Halorhodospira halophila SL1: one gene and its partner. The protein of the gene in region 1 interacts with the protein of each later gene in a pairwise test. Links are inferred from orthologs where the notes say so. Each region holds a gene or a part of one and is shown in the gene's direction. Other genes may lie near its edges.

Region 1 (11,364 bases):
GGCCTATCCCACCGAGGCGGTCTGGGGGCTGGGCTGCGATCCGCGCAACGCCGACGCCGTGGCGCGCCTGCTGGCGCTGAAGGGGCGACCGGAACGCCAGGGGCTGATCCTGATTGCCGCCGAGTCGCGACAACTCGCCCGGTACCTGGCACCGTTACCGGCGGAGTGGGCGGAGACGATCCAGGCCAGTTGGCCGGGGCCGATGACCTGGGTGCTCCCGGCGTCGACGCGGGCCCCGCGCTGGGTCAGTGGCGGGCGCGACACGCTGGCCGTGCGGGTGACCGCGCACCCGGTGGCAGCCGCCTTGTGCAGCGCCTTCGGGGGGGCGCTGGTCTCCACCAGTGCCAACCCCTCGGCCCGGCGGCCGGCTCGCAGCGTTGCGGAGGTGCGGCGCTACTTCGGCACGCGGATCGACGCGCTGGTACCCGGGCGCCTGGGCGGGCTGGAGCGGCCGACCCCGATCCGGGACGGACGCAGTGGGGCCTACCTGAGACGATGACGCGCCGCTTTCTGTATACGCCGCAATCCGGGGGTGCCCAGTGCGTGTACTAGGCATCGAGAGTTCCTGTGACGAGACCGCGGCCGCCGTCTACTGTGGTCGTGATGGCCTGTTGGCCCACGCGGTGCACAGTCAGGTGGCCGATCACGCCGCTTACGGCGGCGTGGTGCCGGAGCTGGCCTCACGGGATCACGTGCGCAAGCTGCCCGGTCTGGTCGGTGGGGTGTTGCGGGATGCCGGCCTGACGCCGGCAGATCTCGACGGCGTCGCCTGGACCCGCGGCCCAGGGCTCCCCGGGGCCTTGATGGTCGGGGCCGGGTTCGCGCGCACCTTCGCCTGGGCGCGGGGGCTGCCGGCGGTCGGGGTGCACCACATGGAGGGGCACCTGCTGGCGCCCCTGCTCGAGCCCGACCCGCCGGCCATGCCCCTGGTGGCCCTGCTGGTCTCCGGCGGGCATACGATGCTGGTGCAGGTGGCCGACTTCGGCCGCTACCGGGTCCTGGGGGAGTCGGTGGATGACGCCGCCGGCGAGGCCTTCGACAAGACGGCTCGGCTGCTGGGGCTGCCGTACCCGGGGGGGCCGGCCATCGCCCGCCTCGCCGTCGAGGGAACACCGGGGGCGGTGCGCCTGCCGCGGCCGATGACCGACCGGCCGGGGCTGGACTTCAGCTTCAGCGGCCTGAAGACGGCGGTCCTCCACGCCGTCGAGGCGGCGGGGAACGATCAGCAGGCCCGGGCGGACATCGCCCACGGATTCCAGGAGGCGGTGGTGGATACCCTGGTGATCAAGTGCCGGCGTGCCATCGAGCAGACGGGCGCGGGCCGGCTCGTGGTCTCCGGCGGGGTGGGCGCCAACGCCCGGTTGCGCGAACGCCTGGATGAGGTGGGGCGGGCGAGCGGCTTCACCGCCCACTACCCGCGCCTGGAGCTGTGTACCGACAACGCTGCGATGATCGCCTACGCCGGCCTGCGTCGGCTGGAGGCGGGCTACCGCGACGATCTCGACTTCAGCGTACGCCCCCGCTGGCCGTTGGCCGAGCTCAGCTAGTGGCCTTGCTGCGGCCGCGGCCACCCTTGGCCGCCCCGCCGCGGCGCCCCTTGCGCGCCGGCGCCTTGGCGATCAGGTCCTGGCACTCCTCATGGGTGAGCGAGTCCGGCTCCCGGTCCTTGGGCACCTTGGCGTTCTTCTCGCCGTTGGTGATGTACGGCCCGTAGCGTCCGCGCAGGATCTGAATGCCGTCGCCGAAGTCGTGGATGATCCGGTTGGCGTCGGCCTGTTTCTTCTCCCGCACCAGTTCGTGGGCCCGTTCCTTGGTGATGGTGTACGGGTCCTCGTCCTTGGGGATGGAGACGAACTTCTTGCCGTAGCGCACGTAGGGGCCAAAGCGCCCGATGCTGACCTGGACGTCTTCGCCCTCGTCGGTCTCGCCCATGTCCCGCGGCAGCTTGAACAGCTGCAGGGCCTCGTCGAGGGTGATGGTGTCGATGCTCTGTCCCGGGCGCAGGCCGGCAAAACGCGGCTTCTCGTCGTCGTCGCGGGAGCCGAGCTGGGCGAAGGGGCCGTAGCGACCGATGCGCACCGTCACCGGCTTGCCGGTCTTCGGGTCCGTGCCCAGTTCCCGCGCCTGGACCGCCTCCTGGCGCGAGACGTTCTTCTTCTCCTCAACCCGCTCCCGGAAGGGCTCCCAGAACGCTTCCAGGACCGGGACCCAGTCCTGCTCGCCGCGGGAGATGGCGTCTAGGTCGTCCTCGAGTCGGGCGGTGAAGTCGTAGTCCACGTACCGATCGAAGTGCTCGGTCAGGAACTTGTTGACTGTGCGCCCGATGTCGGTGGGGATGAAGCGTTTGCCGTCCATCTCCACATAGTTGCGGTTCTGCAGCGTGGAGATGATCGAGGCGTAGGTCGACGGCCGGCCGATGCCGTACTCCTCCAGGGCGCGGACCAGGCTCGCCTCGGTGTAGCGCGGCGGCGGCTCGGTGAAGTGCTGTTCGGCGCGGATGGCGTGCAGGTCCACCTGCTCGCCCTCCTCGAGTTCGGGCAGGAACTTCTCGCCGGAGTCGTCTTTGCCCTCGTCGTTGCCCTCGCGGTAGACGACCATGAAGCCCGGGTCGGCCACCGTGGAGCCGGTGGCCCGCAGCAGATGGCGGGCGTCGGCGTCGGCGGCCAGATCGACGGCCACCGTGTGGATGGTGGCGTGCTTCATCTGTGAGGCGACGGCGCGCTTCCAGATGAGATCGTAGAGCTTGCGCTGCTCCTCGTTGAGGTAGGCGCGGACATCGTCCGGGTGGCGCGACGCCGAGGTGGGCCGGATGGCCTCGTGGGCCTCCTGGGCGTTCTTCGAGCGGGTCTTGTAGACCTGGGCCTGGCCCGGGAGCTTGTCGGCGCCGTAGCGGTCGGTGATGGCCTGGCGCATCTCAGTGATCGCCTCGCCGGAGAGGTTCACCGAGTCGGTTCGCATGTAGGTGATCAGACCGACGGCACTGCCTTCGCCGACGTCGATGCCCTCGTAGAGCTGCTGGGCGATGCGCATGGTCCGGCTGGCGGTGAAGCCGAGCTTGCGCGAGGCCTCCTGCTGCAGGGTCGAGGTGATGAATGGCGCTGCCGGGTTGCGCCGGCGTTGCTTGCGCTCCACCGAGGCGACCCGCAGCGTGCCGATGACCTCGGTCTCGCCATCGCCGGTGGGGCCGATCCGGGCGGGGTCGGGTTGGGCACGCGCGGCCTCGCGCAGGGTGCGGTCGACCTCCTGGGCATGGGTCTCGTCGGTGATGGTGAACTGCCGGACCTTCTCGCCGTGGAGCTGCGAGAGCTTGGCCATGAAGGGCTGCTGCGCCTTGGCGGCATCGGCCTCGACGCTCCAGTACTCCTGGGGCTCGAACTGCTCGATCTCGGTCTCGCGCTCGCAGATCATCCGCAGCGCGGGGCTCTGCACCCGGCCCGCGGAGAGGCCGCTGGTGATCTTGCGCCAGAGCAGGGGCGAGAGGTTGAAGCCGACCAGGTAGTCGAGGGCGCGGCGCGCCTGCTGGGCGTTGACCAGCTCCTCGGAGATGTCCCGCGGGTTGTTCATCGCCTCCTGGATGGCGCCCTTGGTGATCTCGTGGAAGACCACCCGATAGACCGGTTTGTCGTCCAGGGTGCCCTTGTCGCGCAGCAGCTCCACCAGGTGCCAGGAGATGGCTTCACCCTCGCGGTCCGGGTCAGTGGCCAGGTAGAGGGCGTCGGCCTTGCGGGCCGCCTTGGCGATGGCATCGACGTGCTTCTGGTTCTTGTCGATGGGTGCGTACTTCATGGCGAAGCCGCTGGACGGATCCACCGCCCCCTCCTTGGGGACGAGGTCGCGGACATGGCCGTAGGAGGCCATGACCTCGTAATCGGAACCCAGGTATTTGTTGATCGTGCGCGCCTTGGCAGGCGACTCGACGATGACGAGGCTTTTACCCATGAAGAGCCGTTCGCGTATGTAGGGGCGGGAGGTCGGGTGGCGTCCGGAGGGCGGCGCCGGGCCGTAAAACCGGCCGCCGCGCCGGGGCGCGGCGGCCACCCGTCGTCAGTGGACGAGGTGCGTCGGGACGTCGAACATGAGGTTCTCCATCCAGTTGTACGCCTCTTCCTCGCCGGGGCGGTTGAACAGGACCATCAGGATGACCCACTTGACCGTGTCGAGGTCCACCTCGTGGTCGTCCAGCGCCAGGATGCGGTCGAGCACCAGCTCACGGCTCTCGGCCGTGAGGATCCCCACCTGCTCCAGGTAGAGGATAAACCCGCGGGTCTCGGTGTCCAGGCGTGCCAGCTCGGGCTCGCCGAACAGCCGGATGGACGACTTGCCCGACGGTGCAGCCGGCAGCACCCGGGAGTCCGCGAGGGCATCGAGCCACTCGAAGGCCTTGCGGATCTCCATCGCGCTGAACCCGGCCTCGTGGAGTTCGCTCTCGAGCGAGTCCCGATCGCCGGGTTCCTCGTCGTTGTAAAGGTAGTTCTCGAACAGGTACATCAGCACTTCGAAAACGTTCTGCTTCATCATCAGCCCTCTGGCCCGCGCCGCTGGTACCGGCCCCCGGGTACCGCAGTCAACAGGCCCTTCAGCTCCATGGTTAGCAGAATGGATGAAAGCCTATCGAGCGTCAATCCAGACCGCTGCTGGAGGGTGTCGAGGGTGAGCGGATCGTGGCCGAGGGCTTCGAGGATACGCGCCTCGTCCGGATCCGCGGCTGGACTGGTCGACTCCGAGGGGGCGTTGACGGGCGCTTCACAGACCGTCCCCGGGAACTCTTTCAGGATATCGTCGATCGATTCTAACAGCTTGGCGCCGTCGCGCAGAAGTGCGTGGCACCCGCGGGCCAGGGGGTCGTGGATCGACCCGGGTACGGCGAAGACCTCGCGGCCCTGCTCGGCAGCGAGCCGGGCGGTGATCAGCGAGCCGCTGTGGCGACCGGCCTGGATGACCACGACCCCCAGCGACAGACCGCTGACGATGCGGTTGCGCCGTGGGAAGTGGGCGGCCAGGGGGCCGCTGCCCGGGGGCAGCTCACCGAGCACCGCCCCGGAGGCGGTGATCTCGGCGTGCAGGCGCTGGTGCCGGGCGGGGTAGACCTGGTCCGGCTCGGTGCCGACAACGGCCAGCGTGGTGCCGCCGGCCTCCAGCGCGCCACGGTGGGCGGCCGCATCGATGCCGGTTGCCAGACCGCTGGTGGTGGCGATGCCGGCGCGTGCCAGGCCGCCTGCCAGGTTGCGGGCCAGATCCCGGCCGCTGGCGGTGGCGTGGCGGCTGCCGACAATGGCTACCTGCGGCCGGTGTAGGGTGGTCGGATCGCCGGTCACGAACAGCAGCGGCGGCGGGTCGGGGATCTCGGCCAGGCGGCGCGGATACCCGGGTTGCGCCAGGCGCAGCAGGTGCCGCGGCCCGGGGCCATCCAGCCAGTCGGCATCGGTCCGGGCGGCATTCCAGTCCGGGGCGAGGATTCCGCTCTCGGTGGCGGCGCTGAGGCCGAGGCTGCGCAGGGCGCTGCGCCCGGCCCGGAAGACCGCCGCCGGCCCGCCAAAGGCCGCCATCAGCCGGGACCAGGTGCGTGGCCCCACGCCCGGCACCCGTGCCAGGGCCAGGGCGTAGAGGGTGTCGTCGTCCATGTCGTGCTCACCGTCCTTGGTGAAGGAACCGATACCGTGCCGGGCGGTGAGGGCCGGGCGCAAGGGTGTGCCGTTGGAGCGGGGGCGGTCTGGATGCTCTGTATAAGCATTCCAGATTATGGCTGCCCTCGGCTGCGCGGTGCGTTACAATCGACCCGTCATTTAACAACAGGCACAGCATCGGTCATGGCCCTCCTCGATATCCTTGTCTATCCCGATCCCCGCCTCCGTGAGCGGGCCGAGCCCGTCGCCGAGGTGGACGACGCCGTCCGCCGCCTGGTGGACGACATGCTTGAGACCATGTACGAGGCCCGCGGCATCGGTCTGGCCGCCACGCAGGTGGGCGACCGCCGGCGGGTGGCGGTGATCGATGTGTCCGAGGAGCGTGACGAGCCGCTGGTGCTGATCAATCCGGAGATCCTCGAGGCCACCGGCGAGGCCAGCGGCGAGGAAGGCTGCCTGTCCATCCCGGGCTACTACGACGATGTGGCACGGGCCACCCGGGTGCGCTACCGCGCGCTGGACCGCGACGCCCAGCCCATCGAGGGCGAGGCCGAGGGGACGCTGGCCGTCTGCCTGCAGCACGAGATCGACCATCTGGACGGTCGACTGTTCATCGACTACCTCTCCGAGCTCAAGCGCAAGCGGGTGCGCAAGCGCATGGAGAAACGCGAGCGGCTCAGCGCGGCGGGCTGATGGCGGCACGGATCGTCTTTGCCGGAACCCCGGATTTTGCGGTGCCCGGCCTCGATGCCCTGGTCGAGGCCGGGGTGAGGCCCGTGGCGGTCTTCACCCAGCCCGACCGGCCCGCCGGGCGAGGGCGGAGGCTGACCCCGCCGCCGGTCAAGCGGGCCGCCGAGCGCCACGGGCTGGGCGTTCACCAGCCCGAGCGCCTGGGGGCCGAAGAGGCGGAGCAGATCCGCGCGCTGGCGCCCGATCTGATGGTGGTGGTGGCCTACGGCCAGATCCTGCGGCGCAATGTGCTGGACGTACCGCGCTTTGGCTGCGTGAATGTCCACGCCTCGCTGCTGCCGCGCTGGCGGGGCGCGGCGCCGATCCAGCGCGCCCTGCTGGCCGGGGACGAGCAGACCGGTGTAACCCTCATGCAGATGGACGAGGGACTGGATACCGGGCCCATGCTTGCCCGCAAGGCGACCCCGATCAGTGCCGACGAAACCGCCGGGTCGCTCCACGACCGCCTGGCGCGCATCGGCGCCGACCTGCTGGTCGCCCACCTGCCCGAGATTCTGGCCGGGGCCATCACCCCGGAGCCTCAGCCGGACGACGGCGTGACCTACGCCGCCAAGCTGACCAACGACGAGAGCTGGCTCGATCCCACCGAGCCCGCGGAGCAACTGGAGCGGCGCGTGCGCGCCCTGGCCCCGGTCCCCGGAGCGCGGCTCCAGCTGGGCGAGACGCCGGTGCGGGTACTGGCGGCACGGGCCTGTGCGGGGCGGCCCGAGGATCGGGCCGGAACCGTGGCGGCGGTGGGCAGTGGCGGCATCGAGGTCGCTACCGGCGAGGGGCGTCTTGAGATCACCCGGCTGAAGCCCGCCGGTGGGCGGGAACAGACGGCTGCCGATTACCTCAACGGGCGCCGCCTGGTGCCGGGAGAGCCGGTTCAGTGAGTACCCCCCCGCGGGTCGCCGCGGTGCACGTCCTTGAACGGGTGCTGGAGCGCGGCGAGACCCTGGATGAGGCCCTGGAGGCCCAGTTTTCCCGGGTATCCGAGCGCAATCGGTCGTTGCTTCAGGCCCTGGTCTACGGCGCGCTGCGCTGGCTGACCCGGCTCGAGGCCCAGGTGGCGACCCTGACCCCGCGCGACGACTGGCGCGCCGATCCGCTGCTACGTGGTCTGCTGGTGATCGGGGCCTGGGAGGCCCAGGGGCTTGCCACCCCAGCCCATGCGGCGGTCTCCGAGGCCGTCGATGCGGCCCGACGGCTGCGTCGGGCGCGCGCGGCCGGCATGGTGAACGCGGTGCTGCGCAAGCTGCACAAGGCCACCCCACCCGGGCCGGCAGACGAAGCCGCCCGCTACGCCCTGCCGCCGTGGCTGCTGGACCATCTACGCCGCGCCTGGCCGGAGGATTGGCCGGCGGTGGCCGAGGCCGGGAACGCTCACCCGCCAATGACCCTGCGCTTCGACCGGAACCGCATCTCCCGCGAGGCGTGCCTGCAATCGCTGGCCGAGCAGGAGATCCCGGCGCACCCCGGCGAGGTCGCGCCGAGCGCCGCGACCCTCCATGCCCCGGTACCCGTGGCCCGCCTGCCCGGCTTCGCCGAGGGGTGGTTGTCGGTGCAGGATGAGGCCGCGCAGCTCGCCGCCCCGCTTCTCGACCCGCAACCCGGCGACCGGGTGCTCGATGCCTGTGCCGCACCGGGTGGTAAGACCCTGCACCTGCTCGAGCACACGCCGACGGCGGCGGTGACCGCCCTCGACCGTTCGTCACGCCGGCTGCGCCAGGTACGCGATAACCTCGCGCGTGGCGGCTACGAGGCCCAATGCCTGGCCGCCGATGCCGCCGACCCCGAAGCGTGGTGGGACGGTGAACCGTTTCAGCGCATCCTCCTCGACGCCCCGTGCACGGGCAGCGGCGTGATCCGCCGACACCCCGATATCAAGTGGCTGCGCGGGGTCGACGACCCGGCGCGCATGGCGGCGGCGCAGCGCCACCTGCTCGCCGCCCTGTGGCGCGTGCTGGCGCCGGGCGGGCGGTTGCTCTACGCCACCTGCTCGATCTTCCCCGAGGAGAACGAGCAGGTGGTGGCCGGTTTCCTGGCCGAGCACGCCGATGCCAAACCGGGGCCGTTGGCGCCGGTGGGCCGCTGCACCGGGTCCGGGTGCCAGATCCTGCCCGGCGAGCACGGGATGGATGGGTTCTTCTACGCCTGCCTCGAGCGGAGTGCCGCATGACGGATGCGATGCCGGTCGACGGGATCCAGCGCGTCCACGACTGGCTGTTGACCTGGCAGGAGCGTGTCTGCCGGTTCGTTGAAGGTTGGGACGGTGGCGGTGCCTTCCAGGCGGATCGCTGGGACCGTCCTGGCGGGGGCGGCGGCGAGAGCCGTGTACTTCAAGGTGGTCGGGTGATCGAGCAGGGCGGTGTGAACTTCTCCCACGTCCGTGGTGAGGCGCTGCCCGAGGCGGCCACCGAGCGGCGGGCCGAGCTGGCCGGGCAGCCCTTCGAGGCGGTGGGCGTGTCCCTGGTGCTGCACCCGTGGAACCCGTACGTTCCGATCACCCACGCCAACCTGCGGTTGTTTGTGGCCGGTGAGCCGGGTCGCGGCGCCCAGTGGTGGTTCGGCGGCGGGTTCGATCTGACCCCTTGCTACCCCTTCGACGACGATTGTTACCATTTCCATCGCTGTGCCCGGGCGGCCTGCGCGCCGTTCGGAGAGACGGTCTATCCGGTGTTTAAACGCTGGTGTGACGACTACTTCCGCCTGCCCCACCGCGATGAGCAACGCGGCATCGGCGGGCTGTTCTTCGACGATCTCAACGACTGGGGGTTCGAGACGACCTTCCGGTTCGTCCAGAGGGTGGGGCGGGCCTTCCTCGATGCCTACGGCCCCATCATCGAGTCTCGCCGGGATCACGCCTACGGCGACCGCGAGCGGGAGTTCCAGCTCTACCGGCGCGGCCGGTATGTGGAGTTCAACCTCCTGCAGGATCGCGGGACCCGGTTCGGCATCCAGTCGGAGGGGCGGACCGAATCAATCCTGATGTCGCTGCCACCCCGGGTGCGCTGGGAGTACGGCTACCAGCCCGAGCCCGGCAGCCCGGAGGCCCGCCTGACCGAGGTGTATCTCATCCCCCGCGACTGGGTCTGAACACCCCGCGCCCGGCGGGGTGCGGGGTCGTCCGAGTCCCGAGCGCCTCAGCCCTCCTGATGGTAGCGGGCGATCCGCTCGACCTCGTTCCTGGAGCCGAGGACCACCGGCGCCCGCTCGTGGATGTCGCTCGGATCGAGCTCAAGGATCCGCTGCCGGCCGGTGGTCGCGCCGCCGCCGGCCTGCTCGACGATGAGGCTCATGGGATTGGCCTCGTACATCAGGCGCAGCCGGCCGTTTTGCCCCTTGGCCTTGATCTTGGCGTCGAGCGGGTACATGAAGACGCCGCCCCGGCAGAGGATGCGGTGCACCTCGGCGACCATCGAGGCCACCCAGCGCATGTTGAAGTCTTGGCCCCGCGGCCCCTCCTTGCCCTGGAGGCACTCGTCGATGTAGCGCTGGACCGGCTCCTCCCAGTGGCGCTGGTTGGAGACGTTGATGGCGAATTCCTGGGTATCTTCCGGGATCTGCACGTCCTTGCGGGTGAGGATGAACTCGCCGAAATCGCGGTTGAGCGTGAACATCTGGACGCCCTGGCCTTTGACAGCGAGCACCAGGATGGTGGATGGGCCGTAGAGGCAGTAGCCGGCCGCCACCTGCTCCGTGCCGTGCTGGAGGAAGTCCCCGGCCGAGGGGTTCTCGCTGCCCTGCGGCGCGCGGACGATGGAGAAGATCGTGCCCACGGAGACGTTGACGTCGATGTTCGAGGAGCCGTCGAGCGGGTCGCAGAGCAGCAGGTAGCGGCCGCGCTGGGACGGGTTGGGCAGGGTATAGATGTCGTCCATCTCCTCGGAAACCAGGCCGGCGATATGGCCGTTCTGGGTCAGGGCCTCGATGAAGACCTCGTTGGTCACCACGTCGAGCTTCTTCTGGGTCTCGCCCTGGACGTTCTCCGAGTCGGCCGAGCCGAGCATGCCCACCAGGTCGCCCTTGTTGACCAGGTCGGCGATGCGCTTGCAGGCCACCGAGATATCGTTGAGCAGGCCGGTGAACTCGCCGGTGGCCTCAGGCAGGTTGCGTTGCGTCTCGATGATGTAGTTGGTCAGAGTCGTTCCGATGTGCATGGTTTTCTCCCCTGGCGTGCGGTTTTCATGACTTCTTTAATATCGACCGAGGAAATCCGCCGCCCATTGCCCGGCGGCGGCAAGCGTTCGGTGCATTCCTTCGGTACATTGGTGCGCAAGCCCATGAGCGTCAACACACAAGTCTGATCGCATGCCAAAGAACGCACTATATGCTCAGTCCGGTGGCGTCACGGCGGTCATCAACGCCAGCGCCTGGGGGGTGATCGAGGCGGTGCGGGGTCACCCGGCCCATTTCGGCACCTGCTACGCGGCTCGTAACGGGATCCTCGGGGTGCTCGAGGAGGAGATCCTCGATCTCGATGAGGAGGATCCGCTGACCCTGGCCGCCCTGCGCCATACCCCCGGGGGGGCGTTCGGGTCGTGCCGTTTCGACCTCGGTGACTTGAAGCGGGATCGGGCGCAGTACGAGCGCCTGGTGGAGGTCTTCCACGCCCACGACATTGGCTACTTCTTCTACAACGGCGGCGGTGGCTCCATGGACACCGCCCACAAGGTCGCGCGCATCGGCGACGAACTCGGCTACCCGATCACCGCCGTCGGCGTGCCCAAGACCATCGACAACGACCTGGGCATGACCGACACCAGTCCCGGGTTTGGATCGGCGGCCAAGTTCATCGCCACGGTGGTCCGTGAGGCGAGCCTGGACGTCGAGTCGGCCCACACCACCTCGACGCGGGTCTTCATCCTCGAGGTCATGGGGCGCCACGCCGGGTGGCTGGCGGCGGCAGCGGCGCTGGCCCAGGAGTACGACGGCCGGCCGCCGATGCTGATCCTGTTCCCCGAGACCCCCTTCGATCTCGGCGATTTTCTCACCCAGCTCCAGATGG
Region 2 (9,116 bases), 570 kb from region 1 along the record:
GCTTCTGGCGATCCGCTCGGAGCTGGGTCTGTTCGGCAATCTGCGCCCGGCCATCCTGTATCCGCAGCTGGCCGGCGCCTCGGCGCTGCGGGAAGATGTTGTCGCGGGGCTGGATATCCTCATCGTTCGCGAACTCACCGGCGGGATCTACTTTGGCCAGCCCCGCGGGATCCGCACCCTGGACAGTGGCGAGCGTCAGGGCTTCAACACCGAGGTCTATAGCGAGTCGGAGATCGAGCGCATTGCCCGTCTCGCCTTCGCCGCCGCCGAGCAGCGCCAGGGACGGGTCTGCTCGGTGGACAAGGCCAATGTCCTGGAAAGCTCGGAGCTATGGCGCGAAGTGGTCGAGCGGGTGGCGGCGGACTACCCGGGTGTCGAGCTCAGCCACATGTACGTGGACAACGCCGCCATGCAGCTGGTGCGTGCGCCGAAGCAGTTCGATGTGGTGGTCACCGGGAACCTGTTCGGGGACATCCTCTCGGATTGCGCCGCGCAGCTGACCGGCTCCATCGGCATGCTCCCGTCCGCCTCCCTCGATGAACACGGCAAGGGGCTCTACGAGCCGGTCCACGGCTCGGCGCCGGATATTGCCGGGCAGGACAAGGCGAACCCGCTAGCCACCATCCTCTCGGTGGCCATGATGCTGCGCTACAGCCTGGGCGCGGGTGAGGCCGCGGACCGGGTCGAGGCCGCCGTGGGGGCGGTGCTCGAGGAGGGGTTGCGCACTCCGGACCTGCAGGGCGGCAACCGGCCGGTGGGCACTCGTGAGATGGGTGAGGCAGTGGCGGGGCGGCTGTGACTCGCGACGTCCAGCATTCCGACGCCCGCCGTTCCGGGCGAAAACACGAGCCGGCCGCCCCTAAAGGGCGGCCGGCTCGTGCATGACGGTCGTTATGTGTGGAACCGTTTAGAAGTTGTAGCGGGCGCCGAGGGCGAGGCCCGTGTCCTCGAACATGTCGTCGCCGTCGTCGAGCAGCTGCAGCTCCCCGAGGAGCTCCACGTTGGGCGCCACTCCGTAGAGGAACTGGGCGGCGAGATCGGTCGTGCTGTCGAAGTCGTCCATGTTGGTGTGACGGATCTCGCCGGCAATCTCGAAATCGGCCATGACGGCATAGCGCGTGCCCAGGGTGATGCCAAGACCGGTGTCGTCAAAGTCGTTGTCAAAATCTTGATAAACGAGGGACGCCACGCCGTAGAAATCGAGTTCCGGCGCCACGCCCAGACGGTAGCCCGCCCCGGCGCGCAGATCCGTAATATCGACGTCGTCGGTTAGGTAGTTGAGCTCGGCCACACCGAAGATGTCCCGGGTGAAGGCCACCGAGCCCTTAGCGCGCGGGCCTACCAGATCTTGCGAATCCCTATCTTGGAGGACCAGTGCACCCTCGGCGTAGTTGTAATTGAAGTTGCCGGTATCCGCCGGCATCTGCGCCGAAGCCTGACCGACAAAGGCGCCGGTGGCGAGTGCACCGCCTGCGAGTGCGACTGTAAGCTTGTTCCGCATCGGGGTATAACCTCCTATTGCTCGTTTTTTCTAGTACCGCCGGGGAGAGTGTAGACGCGGAGACCGGCAACGTGAAGGACAGACGTGAGCAGCGCGGCGTCCGCATGCAGAACCGGGTCCCGGTGGGGGTGCCCGGATAGCGGGGCGTTGGCCTTGAGCGTGCCATGGGCTGAGAGCAATTGCCGCTCTGGCAATCCCGCGCAGTGCGTTAGTAGACTTGGCCTGACTAGGACCAGCGAGCACGGGAGCATCCATGAGCAAGCAGTACGATGTCGCCGTAGTCGGGGCCACCGGCGCGGTCGGAGAGGTGATGCTCTCCATTCTGGCCGAGCGCGGCTTCCCCGCGCGCAAGATCTACCCGCTGGCCAGTGCCCGCTCCGCCGGGCGGACGGTATCCTTCGCCGGGCAGGAGCTGGAGATCCAGGACCTGGCCCAGTTCGACTTCTCCCAGGTGCAGATCGCGCTCTTCTCCGCCGGGGGGTCCATCTCCGCCGAGCACGCACCGCGGGCGGCCGAGGCCGGGGCGGTGGTGATCGACAACACCTCCCACTTTCGCTACGACGACGACATCCCGTTGATCATTCCCGAGGTCAACCCGCACGCGGTGGCTGGCTACAAGAAGCGGGGGATCATCGCCAATCCCAACTGTTCCACCATCCAGATGCTCGTGGCCCTCAAGCCGATCCACGACGCCGTGGGCATCGAGCGGATCAACGTGGCCACTTACCAGGCGGTCTCCGGCAGTGGCAAGCCGGCCATCGACGAGCTCAACGCCCAGAGCCGGGCGATCCTCGACGGCGGTGAGCCGCAGTGTGCTGAGTACCCGAAGCCCATCGCGTTCAATTGCCTGCCGCACATCGACGATTTCCAGGACAACGGCTACACCAAGGAAGAGATGAAGATGGTCTGGGAGACCATCAAGATCTTCGAGGACTCCTCCGTTCGGGTGAATCCCACCACGGTGCGTGTGCCGGTGGTCTACGGCCACTCCGAGGCCGTGCACATCGAGACCCGCGAGCGCATCACCGCCGAGCGTGCCCGGCAGGTGCTCTCCAGCGCCCCCGGGGTCGAGGTCCTGGACGAGCGCACAGGCGGCGGCTATCCGACGGCGCTGACGGAGGCCGCCGGACGCGATCCGGTCTACGTCGGGCGCATCCGCGAGGACATCAGCCACGAGCGGGGTCTCGATCTCTGGGTGGTGGCCGATAACGTCCGCAAGGGGGCGGCGCTGAACAGCGTGCAGATTGCGGAGCTGCTGATTGGCGAACACATCTGACAGCGGACGAAGGGGCGAGCCCGTGCGCAAGGCGATCCGCGGCCTCGCCGGCCTGGCGGGACTGTCACTGGTCTCAGTGGCAGCCGCGGTGGAGGTCAGCCTCGGGACCATCGAGGGGCGCTCCGAGGCCGGCGAGCCGGTCTCGGCGCGGATCCCCTTGCGGGACGTTAGCCCCGACGAACTCGCGCGCCTCGATGTCGGGCTAGCCCCGGGCCGAGTCTTCAATCGGGCCGGGGTCGACCGGATGCCCGAATTGTCGTTGCTCGACTTCGAGCTGGTCGCCTCCGGCGAAGACGCCCCCTATATTGCCGTCACCAGTCAGGAGCCCATCGACCAGCCCCTGCTGGATTTCCTGATCCAGGTCAGCTGGCCCGAAGGGGACCTGGTCCGCGAGTACACCCTGCTCCTTGAACGTCCCACGACCGCTGACGAGGATGCGCCGACCCAAGGGCAGCCCCTGGTTCGCGAGGGCGAGCCGTTCGAGGAGATCACCCGCGACGGCGAGCGTGAGCGCCGCTCGACGGCCTACGGGCCGGTGGAAGAGGGGGATACCCTCTGGCGGATCGCCTCGGAGCACCGCCCGGATGACTCCGTCACCGTGGCGCAGACGATGCTGGCCATCCAGCGGCTCAACCCGCGCGCCTTCGCCGGTGACAACGTCAACGACCTGCTCAGCGGCTGGTGGCTGAAACTGCCCAGTCGCGAGCAGATCGAGGAGTTGACCGCCGGCGAGGCTCAGGCCATCTATGAGGACCACCTGGACAGCTGGGTACCGCCGGCCGAGCGCCGGGCGGCCATCGAGGAACTCGACGAGGCGGTGCCGATCCCCGATCTGCCGGATCCGGAGCAGGTGGCAGAGGCACCGACCGCCGAGGAGGCCCGGCTGCGGATCCTCGCCCTCGGTGACGAGGAGGGCACCGAAGAGGTCCTGTCACTCCTCGATACCGAGCTGGAGGCCTCGGAGGCCAATGTGCGCCGGCTGCAGGGGGCGCTGGCCGCCCTGCGCGAGGAGCGGGCCAGTCTCCGCTCGGAGCGCGAAAGCCTCAAGGCGCAGGTGGAAGACCTGAGCCAGCGGGTAGCAGCGCTCGAGCGGCTGGTGGACCTGGACATGGAGGGGCTGCTGCCGCCGCCGGATGCCGAGCCGACGCCGATCGTGCCGCTGCCCGAGGTGGATGAGCCCCTGGATCCCCTGCGCGAGGCGGAGCCGGTGCCCACGGAGGCCGATCCGCCAACACCCGAGCGCGAAGAAGAGCCCGAGGAAGAGGTCGGCTGGGCGCAGTGGTTGTCCGGTGACGGTGATGTCACCGCCGCCGACCTGTGGCGCGACGAGGAGGCACGGCGGCAGATGCTGATCGCCACCGGAGGAACCCTGCTGGCGCTCGCCGTGGTTGCCGGCTTGCTGCTGCGCCGCCGGCGGCGGCGTGCGAATACCCAGGAGCCGGAGGGGCTGCGCCTCGATCGCGGTGACCTGGACTTCGATTTCGACCATAGTGCCCGGCGGGATGCCCTGGAGCTAGCCGACGAGTACCTGGCGGATAACGATCTGCGTCGGGCCCGGGACGTGCTGGAGCGTGGCATCCATCGCGAGCCGGCGCGGACCGATCTGCGCCTGCGGCTGCTGGAGGTCCTCTCCCGCATGGGTGAGCGGGAGGCCTTCCTGGCCCAGGCGCAGGATCTCTACGACCGGACGCGCAGCGATGCCGATCCGGCCTGGCAGGCGGCCGTGGCCCTGGGTGTGGCCTTCGTACCCGATGCCCCGCTGTTCGCGGGTGCCGCGGCGGCTCGCCCGGCGGCGGAGGACGCGGCCACGGATGCCGAGGTCCCGGAGGACTCAGCAGGGGAGGCCGAGGCCGGACTCGACACCAAGCCGGATCTGGAGGATCTGGACCTCGGGCTGGACGGCGGCGACGGCGACGATGCCGGTGCGCAGTCGACCTCTGAGGACGACGACTTCGACCGCCGGCTGGATGCGGCCTTCGACGAGCAGCCGCAGGAGACGGAGCCGGAGGCCGCGGAGGCGCCCGCCACCGATAACGAGCCGGACGCCACCGAGGAGCCGGAGCCGGCCATGACGCGTGAGCCGGAGGCGAGCGCCGGCGCGCAGGACGTGGCCGATGAGCTCTTTGGCGGGGATGACGCCGCCGGCGACGAACTCGACGAGATGGATCTCGACAGCCTGTTCAGCGAGGAAGACGATGACACCCCGGGCGGTCTCGACCTGGATGAGGCCGGAGAGGGGCCCGCGGAGGGCGACCTGGAGGCCGAGGCGGAGCAGTCCCTGGGGGTCGGCGAGGGCGATGAGGCCGATACCAAGCTCGACCTGGCCCGGGCGTACATCGACCTGGGCGACGAGCCGGGGGCCCGCAGCCTGCTGGAGGAGGTCCTGGAGGAAGGTACCGAGTCGCAGCGCGAGAGTGCCCGGCAGATCCTGGCTGAGCTCAGCGGCGAGTAGGCGGGCAGGCGGTGGCGGAACGAGGGGCAGAGCAACGCATTGCCCTGGTGCTGGAGTACGACGGCACCGGCTTCAGCGGCTGGCAGCGACAGGACGACGCCCCGTCGGTGCAGGAGGCCCTCGAGGGGGCTGTGTCGCGGATCGCCAATCACCCGGTGGCGGTGGTCTGTGCCGGCCGCACCGATGCCGGGGTTCACGCCGCCGCCCAAGTGGTCCACTTCGATACCACCGCATCGCGGCCGCTGCACGCCTGGGTGCTGGGCACCAATGCGCAGCTACCCGAGACGGTCAGCGTCCGTTCGGCCCACGCCGTCGATGCGGATTTCCACGCGCGCTATCAAGCGCAGCGGCGGGGGTACCGCTATGTCTTCCTGTGCCGGCGGGCCCGCCCGGCGCTTCTGCGTCACCGCGTGGCCTGGACCCACCACGAGCTGGATGAGGGGCGCATGCATCGGGCCGCCCAGGCCCTGGTTGGCGAGCACGATTTCTCGGCCTTCCGGGCCGCCGCCTGCCAGGCGCCCCACGCGGTGCGGGAGGTCTATCGGCTCGATGTGCACCGCCACGGCGAGCTGCTGTTCATCGACATCGAGGCCAACGCCTTCGTGCACCATATGGTGCGCAATATCGCCGGCACCCTGATGGCCGTGGGAACCGGCGAGCAGCCTGAGCATTGGCCCGCGGGATTGCTCGCCGCCGGCGACCGGACCCGCAGCGGGATGACGGCCCCGGCGGCCGGGCTCTACCTGACCCGCGTGGTCTACCCGTCGCATTACGGCCTCCCGACCCGGGGGCAGTGGCCGTTTTTGGCGTAAAGCTCGCCCACGCGGTAACATTTGCGCTTTCCTTGGAGCCGCTGAAGGGGGACGCCGAGCGTGCGCACGCGCGTCAAGATCTGCGGGGTTACCCGCCCGGAAGATGCCGCAGCCGCTGTCGAGCTGGGTGCCGATGCCATCGGTCTGGTGTTTTGCGATGCCAGCCCGCGTGCCGTGGACATGAAAGAGGCCCGAGCCATTGTGGCGGCCGTCCCGGCCTTCGTCTCGGTGGTCGGTCTGTTCGTCGATCCCAAGCCGGGGCAGGTGGAGGTGGCCGTGGAAGGCCTGCACTTGGATACCCTGCAGTTCCACGGCAACGAGGCGCCGGAACTTTGCCGCCACTACGAGCGTCGCTACGTGAAGGCGGTGCCCATGGGGGGCGGGGCGGATCCGTCCGAGTACGTGGCGGCCTATCCGGATGCCAGCGGGTTTCTGTTCGATAGCCACCGCGTCGGCGAGCGCGGGGGTCGGGGTGAGTCCTTCGACCACGACACCATCCCGGGCGGCGTGCGCGGGCTCACGGTGGCTGGCGGTCTGAGCGCCGAGAATGTGGCGGAGGTGGTGCGCAAGGTGCGCCCCTTCGCCGTGGATGTTAGCAGCGGCGTCGAGTCGGAGCCGGGGATCAAGGACCGGGAGCGCATAGCCCGGTTTCTCGCGGAGGTGGAACGTGGCGATGAGACCTGAGCAGGACGGCGGCGGCCCCGCCGAGGAGCATGATGGGCACTTCGGCCGGTTCGGGGGGCGGTTCGTCTCCGAGACCCTGGTCGGGCCGCTCGAGGAGTTGACCGAGGCGTACGCCGAGGCGCGCCGCGACCCGGGTTTCCAGGCCGAGCTCGATCGCGAGTTGCGGGATTTCGTCGGTCGGCCCACTCCGCTGTACCTGGCCGAGCGGCTGACCGCCCGCGCCGGCGGTGCACGCATCTACTTCAAGCGCGAGGATCTGGCCCATACCGGCGCGCACAAGGTCAACAATACCGTGGGGCAGGCGGTGCTGGCCGCGCGCATGGGCAAGACGCGGATCATCGCCGAGACCGGGGCGGGGCAGCACGGCGTGGCTACGGCAACCGTCGCGGCACGCATGGGGCTGGAGTGCGTCGTTTACATGGGGGCCGACGACGTGCAGCGCCAGGCCGCCAACGTCTACCGGATGCGTCTGCTCGGCGCTGAGGTCCGCGCCGTGGACGCCGGGACGCGCACCCTCAAGGACGCCATGAACGAGGCGATGCGCGACTGGGTGGCGAATATCGACAACACCTTCTACATCATCGGCACCGTCGCCGGTCCCCATCCCTACCCGACGCTGGTTCGCGACCTGCAGCGGGTCATCGGTGTCGAGACCCGAGCGCAGATCCTGGAGCGCGAGGGGCGCTTGCCCGACGCCGTGGTCGCCTGCGTCGGCGGCGGTTCCAACGCCCTGGGGATCTTCCATCCGTTCCTGGATGACGCCGATATCCGGCTCGTCGGGGTCGAGGCCGGGGGCGAGGGCCTGGCCTCCGGCCGGCACGCCGCCCCGCTCAACGCCGGCCGCCCCGGTGTGCTCCACGGTGCGCGCAGTTACCTGATGGAGTCCGACGAGGGGCAGATCATCGGTACGCATTCGATCTCCGCCGGGCTCGATTACCCCGGCGTCGGCCCTGAGCACGCGTGGCTGAAGGATTCCGGGCGCGCCGAGTATGTGACGGTCACCGACGCCGAGGCCCTGGCCGCTTTCCACCGGCTCAGCCGCACCGAAGGCATCCTGCCGGCGCTGGAGACCTCCCACGCCGTCGCCCACGCGGAACGCCTGGCCGCGGAACTCGGCCCGGACGCTGCGCTGGTGGTCAATCTCTCCGGGCGGGGCGATAAGGACATCGCCACGGTCGCGGCGCAGGAGGGCATCGAGCTGTGAGCCGCATCGCTGAACGTTTCCGTGCCTGCCGTTCCGCCGGCCGGACGGCCTTGATTCCCTACATCACCGGTGGCGACCCGTCGCCCGATGACACCGTGCGCCTGATGCACGCCCTGGTGGCCGGCGGCGCCGACGTCATCGAGATTGGCGTGCCGTTCTCCGATCCGATGGCTGACGGTCCTGTGATCCAGGCGGCGTGTGCCCGGGCCCTGGCGGCCGGCACGACGCCGGCGCGGCTGTTCGAGGTGGTGCGCCGCTTCCGAGAGGAGGATCCGGACACGCCGGTGGTCTTCATGGGCTACGCCAATATCCTCGAGGCTGCCGGTTATCGCGCCTTCGTTCGCGATGCGGCGGCCGCCGGCGTCGACGGCCTGCTCACCGTTGACCTGCCGCCGGAGGAGGCCGGGGCGTTGGCCGATGAGGCCCGGGTCCAGGGTGTCGATCTGATCTACCTGGTGGCGCCCAATACGAGCGCCGAACGCGTGGAGCGGGTCTGTTCGGTGGCCGGCGGTTTTGTCTACGCGGTGGCCCTCAAGGGGGTGACCGGGTCGGCGGACCTGGACGCCGGGTTGGTCGGGCAGCAGGTCGCCGGCATCCGTCGGGTGACCGATCTACCGGTGGCCGTCGGATTCGGGGTGCGTGATCCGCAAAGTGCCGCGGCACTGGCGCCGTGTGCCGACGGCGTGATCGTCGGCAGCGCGTTGGTGCGTATGATTGGTGAGCACGGGGCGGCGGCGGATCTGCCCGAGCGTCTGCGCGATGCCGTCCTGGCCCTGCGCCGGGCGATGGACGACACGACGACGGGGGGTGACTCGTGAGCTGGTTTCAGAAACTCATGCCGCGGCGGATCCGGACCGACGCCGGTCCGCGCAGTCGCAGTGTTCCAGAGGGCCTGTGGACCAAGTGCGAGTCCTGCCAGGGGATCCTCTATCGCCCGGATCTGGAGCGCAATCTCGAGGTCTGCCCGAAGTGCGGTGCGCACATGCGGATCTCGGCCCGGCAGCGCCTGCGGCTGTTTCTGGACGAGTCCTGCGAGGCGGTTGAGATCGGTGCAGAACTGCAGCCGTCGGATTTCCTGCGTTTTCGTGACAGCAAGCGCTATCGGGATCGTCTGAACCAGGCGCAGAAGGCCACCGGCGAGAACGACGCCCTGGTGGCGATGCGTGGTGCCGTGCATCAGCGGCCGG

Evidence for each region.
Region 2: the proteins of def (region 1) and HHAL_RS09120 interact in binary tests that used the Escherichia coli proteins (3 or more experiments, as listed by UniProt). The link is inferred for Halorhodospira halophila SL1 from one-to-one orthologs.

The regions. Positions count from the first base shown.
Region 1 is NC_008789.1:2,543,720-2,555,083, reverse strand. What follows is about bases 4,763-7,562. They hold def (peptide deformylase), read left to right. Parts: upstream 4,763-5,807; coding sequence 5,808-6,317; downstream 6,318-7,562. Other genes in these bases: rsmB (16S rRNA (cytosine(967)-C(5))-methyltransferase RsmB), read left to right, coding at 7,246-7,562; fmt (methionyl-tRNA formyltransferase), read left to right, coding at 6,317-7,249; dprA (DNA-processing protein DprA), read right to left, coding at 4,763-5,684. Also shown: L-threonylcarbamoyladenylate synthase type 1 TsaC, read left to right, coding at 1-499; tRNA (adenosine(37)-N6)-threonylcarbamoyltransferase complex transferase subunit TsaD, read left to right, coding at 540-1,547; HHAL_RS11745 (DNA topoisomerase I), read right to left, coding at 1,540-3,939; HHAL_RS11740 (Smg family protein), read right to left, coding at 4,045-4,515; more of dprA, read right to left, coding at 4,518-4,762; more of rsmB, read left to right, coding at 7,563-8,535; hemF (oxygen-dependent coproporphyrinogen oxidase), read left to right, coding at 8,532-9,452; HHAL_RS11710 (class 1 fructose-bisphosphatase), read right to left, coding at 9,500-10,516; HHAL_RS11705 (6-phosphofructokinase), read left to right, coding at 10,668-11,364. UniProt on the Escherichia coli protein: Removes the formyl group from the N-terminal Met of newly synthesized proteins. Requires at least a dipeptide for an efficient rate of reaction. N-terminal L-methionine is a prerequisite for activity but the enzyme has broad specificity at other positions.
Region 2 is NC_008789.1:1,974,792-1,983,907, reverse strand. The notes cover bases 799-3,765. They hold HHAL_RS09120 (aspartate-semialdehyde dehydrogenase), read left to right. Parts: upstream 799-1,754; coding sequence 1,755-2,777; downstream 2,778-3,765. Other genes in these bases: HHAL_RS09115 (FimV/HubP family polar landmark protein), read left to right, coding at 2,800-3,765; HHAL_RS09125 (outer membrane beta-barrel protein), read right to left, coding at 908-1,501; leuB (3-isopropylmalate dehydrogenase), read left to right, coding at 799-799. Outside these bases: more of leuB, read left to right, coding at 1-798; more of HHAL_RS09115, read left to right, coding at 3,766-5,229; tRNA pseudouridine(38-40) synthase TruA, read left to right, coding at 5,241-6,041; HHAL_RS09105 (phosphoribosylanthranilate isomerase), read left to right, coding at 6,102-6,725; trpB (tryptophan synthase subunit beta), read left to right, coding at 6,715-7,929; trpA (tryptophan synthase subunit alpha), read left to right, coding at 7,926-8,747; accD (acetyl-CoA carboxylase, carboxyltransferase subunit beta), read left to right, coding at 8,744-9,116.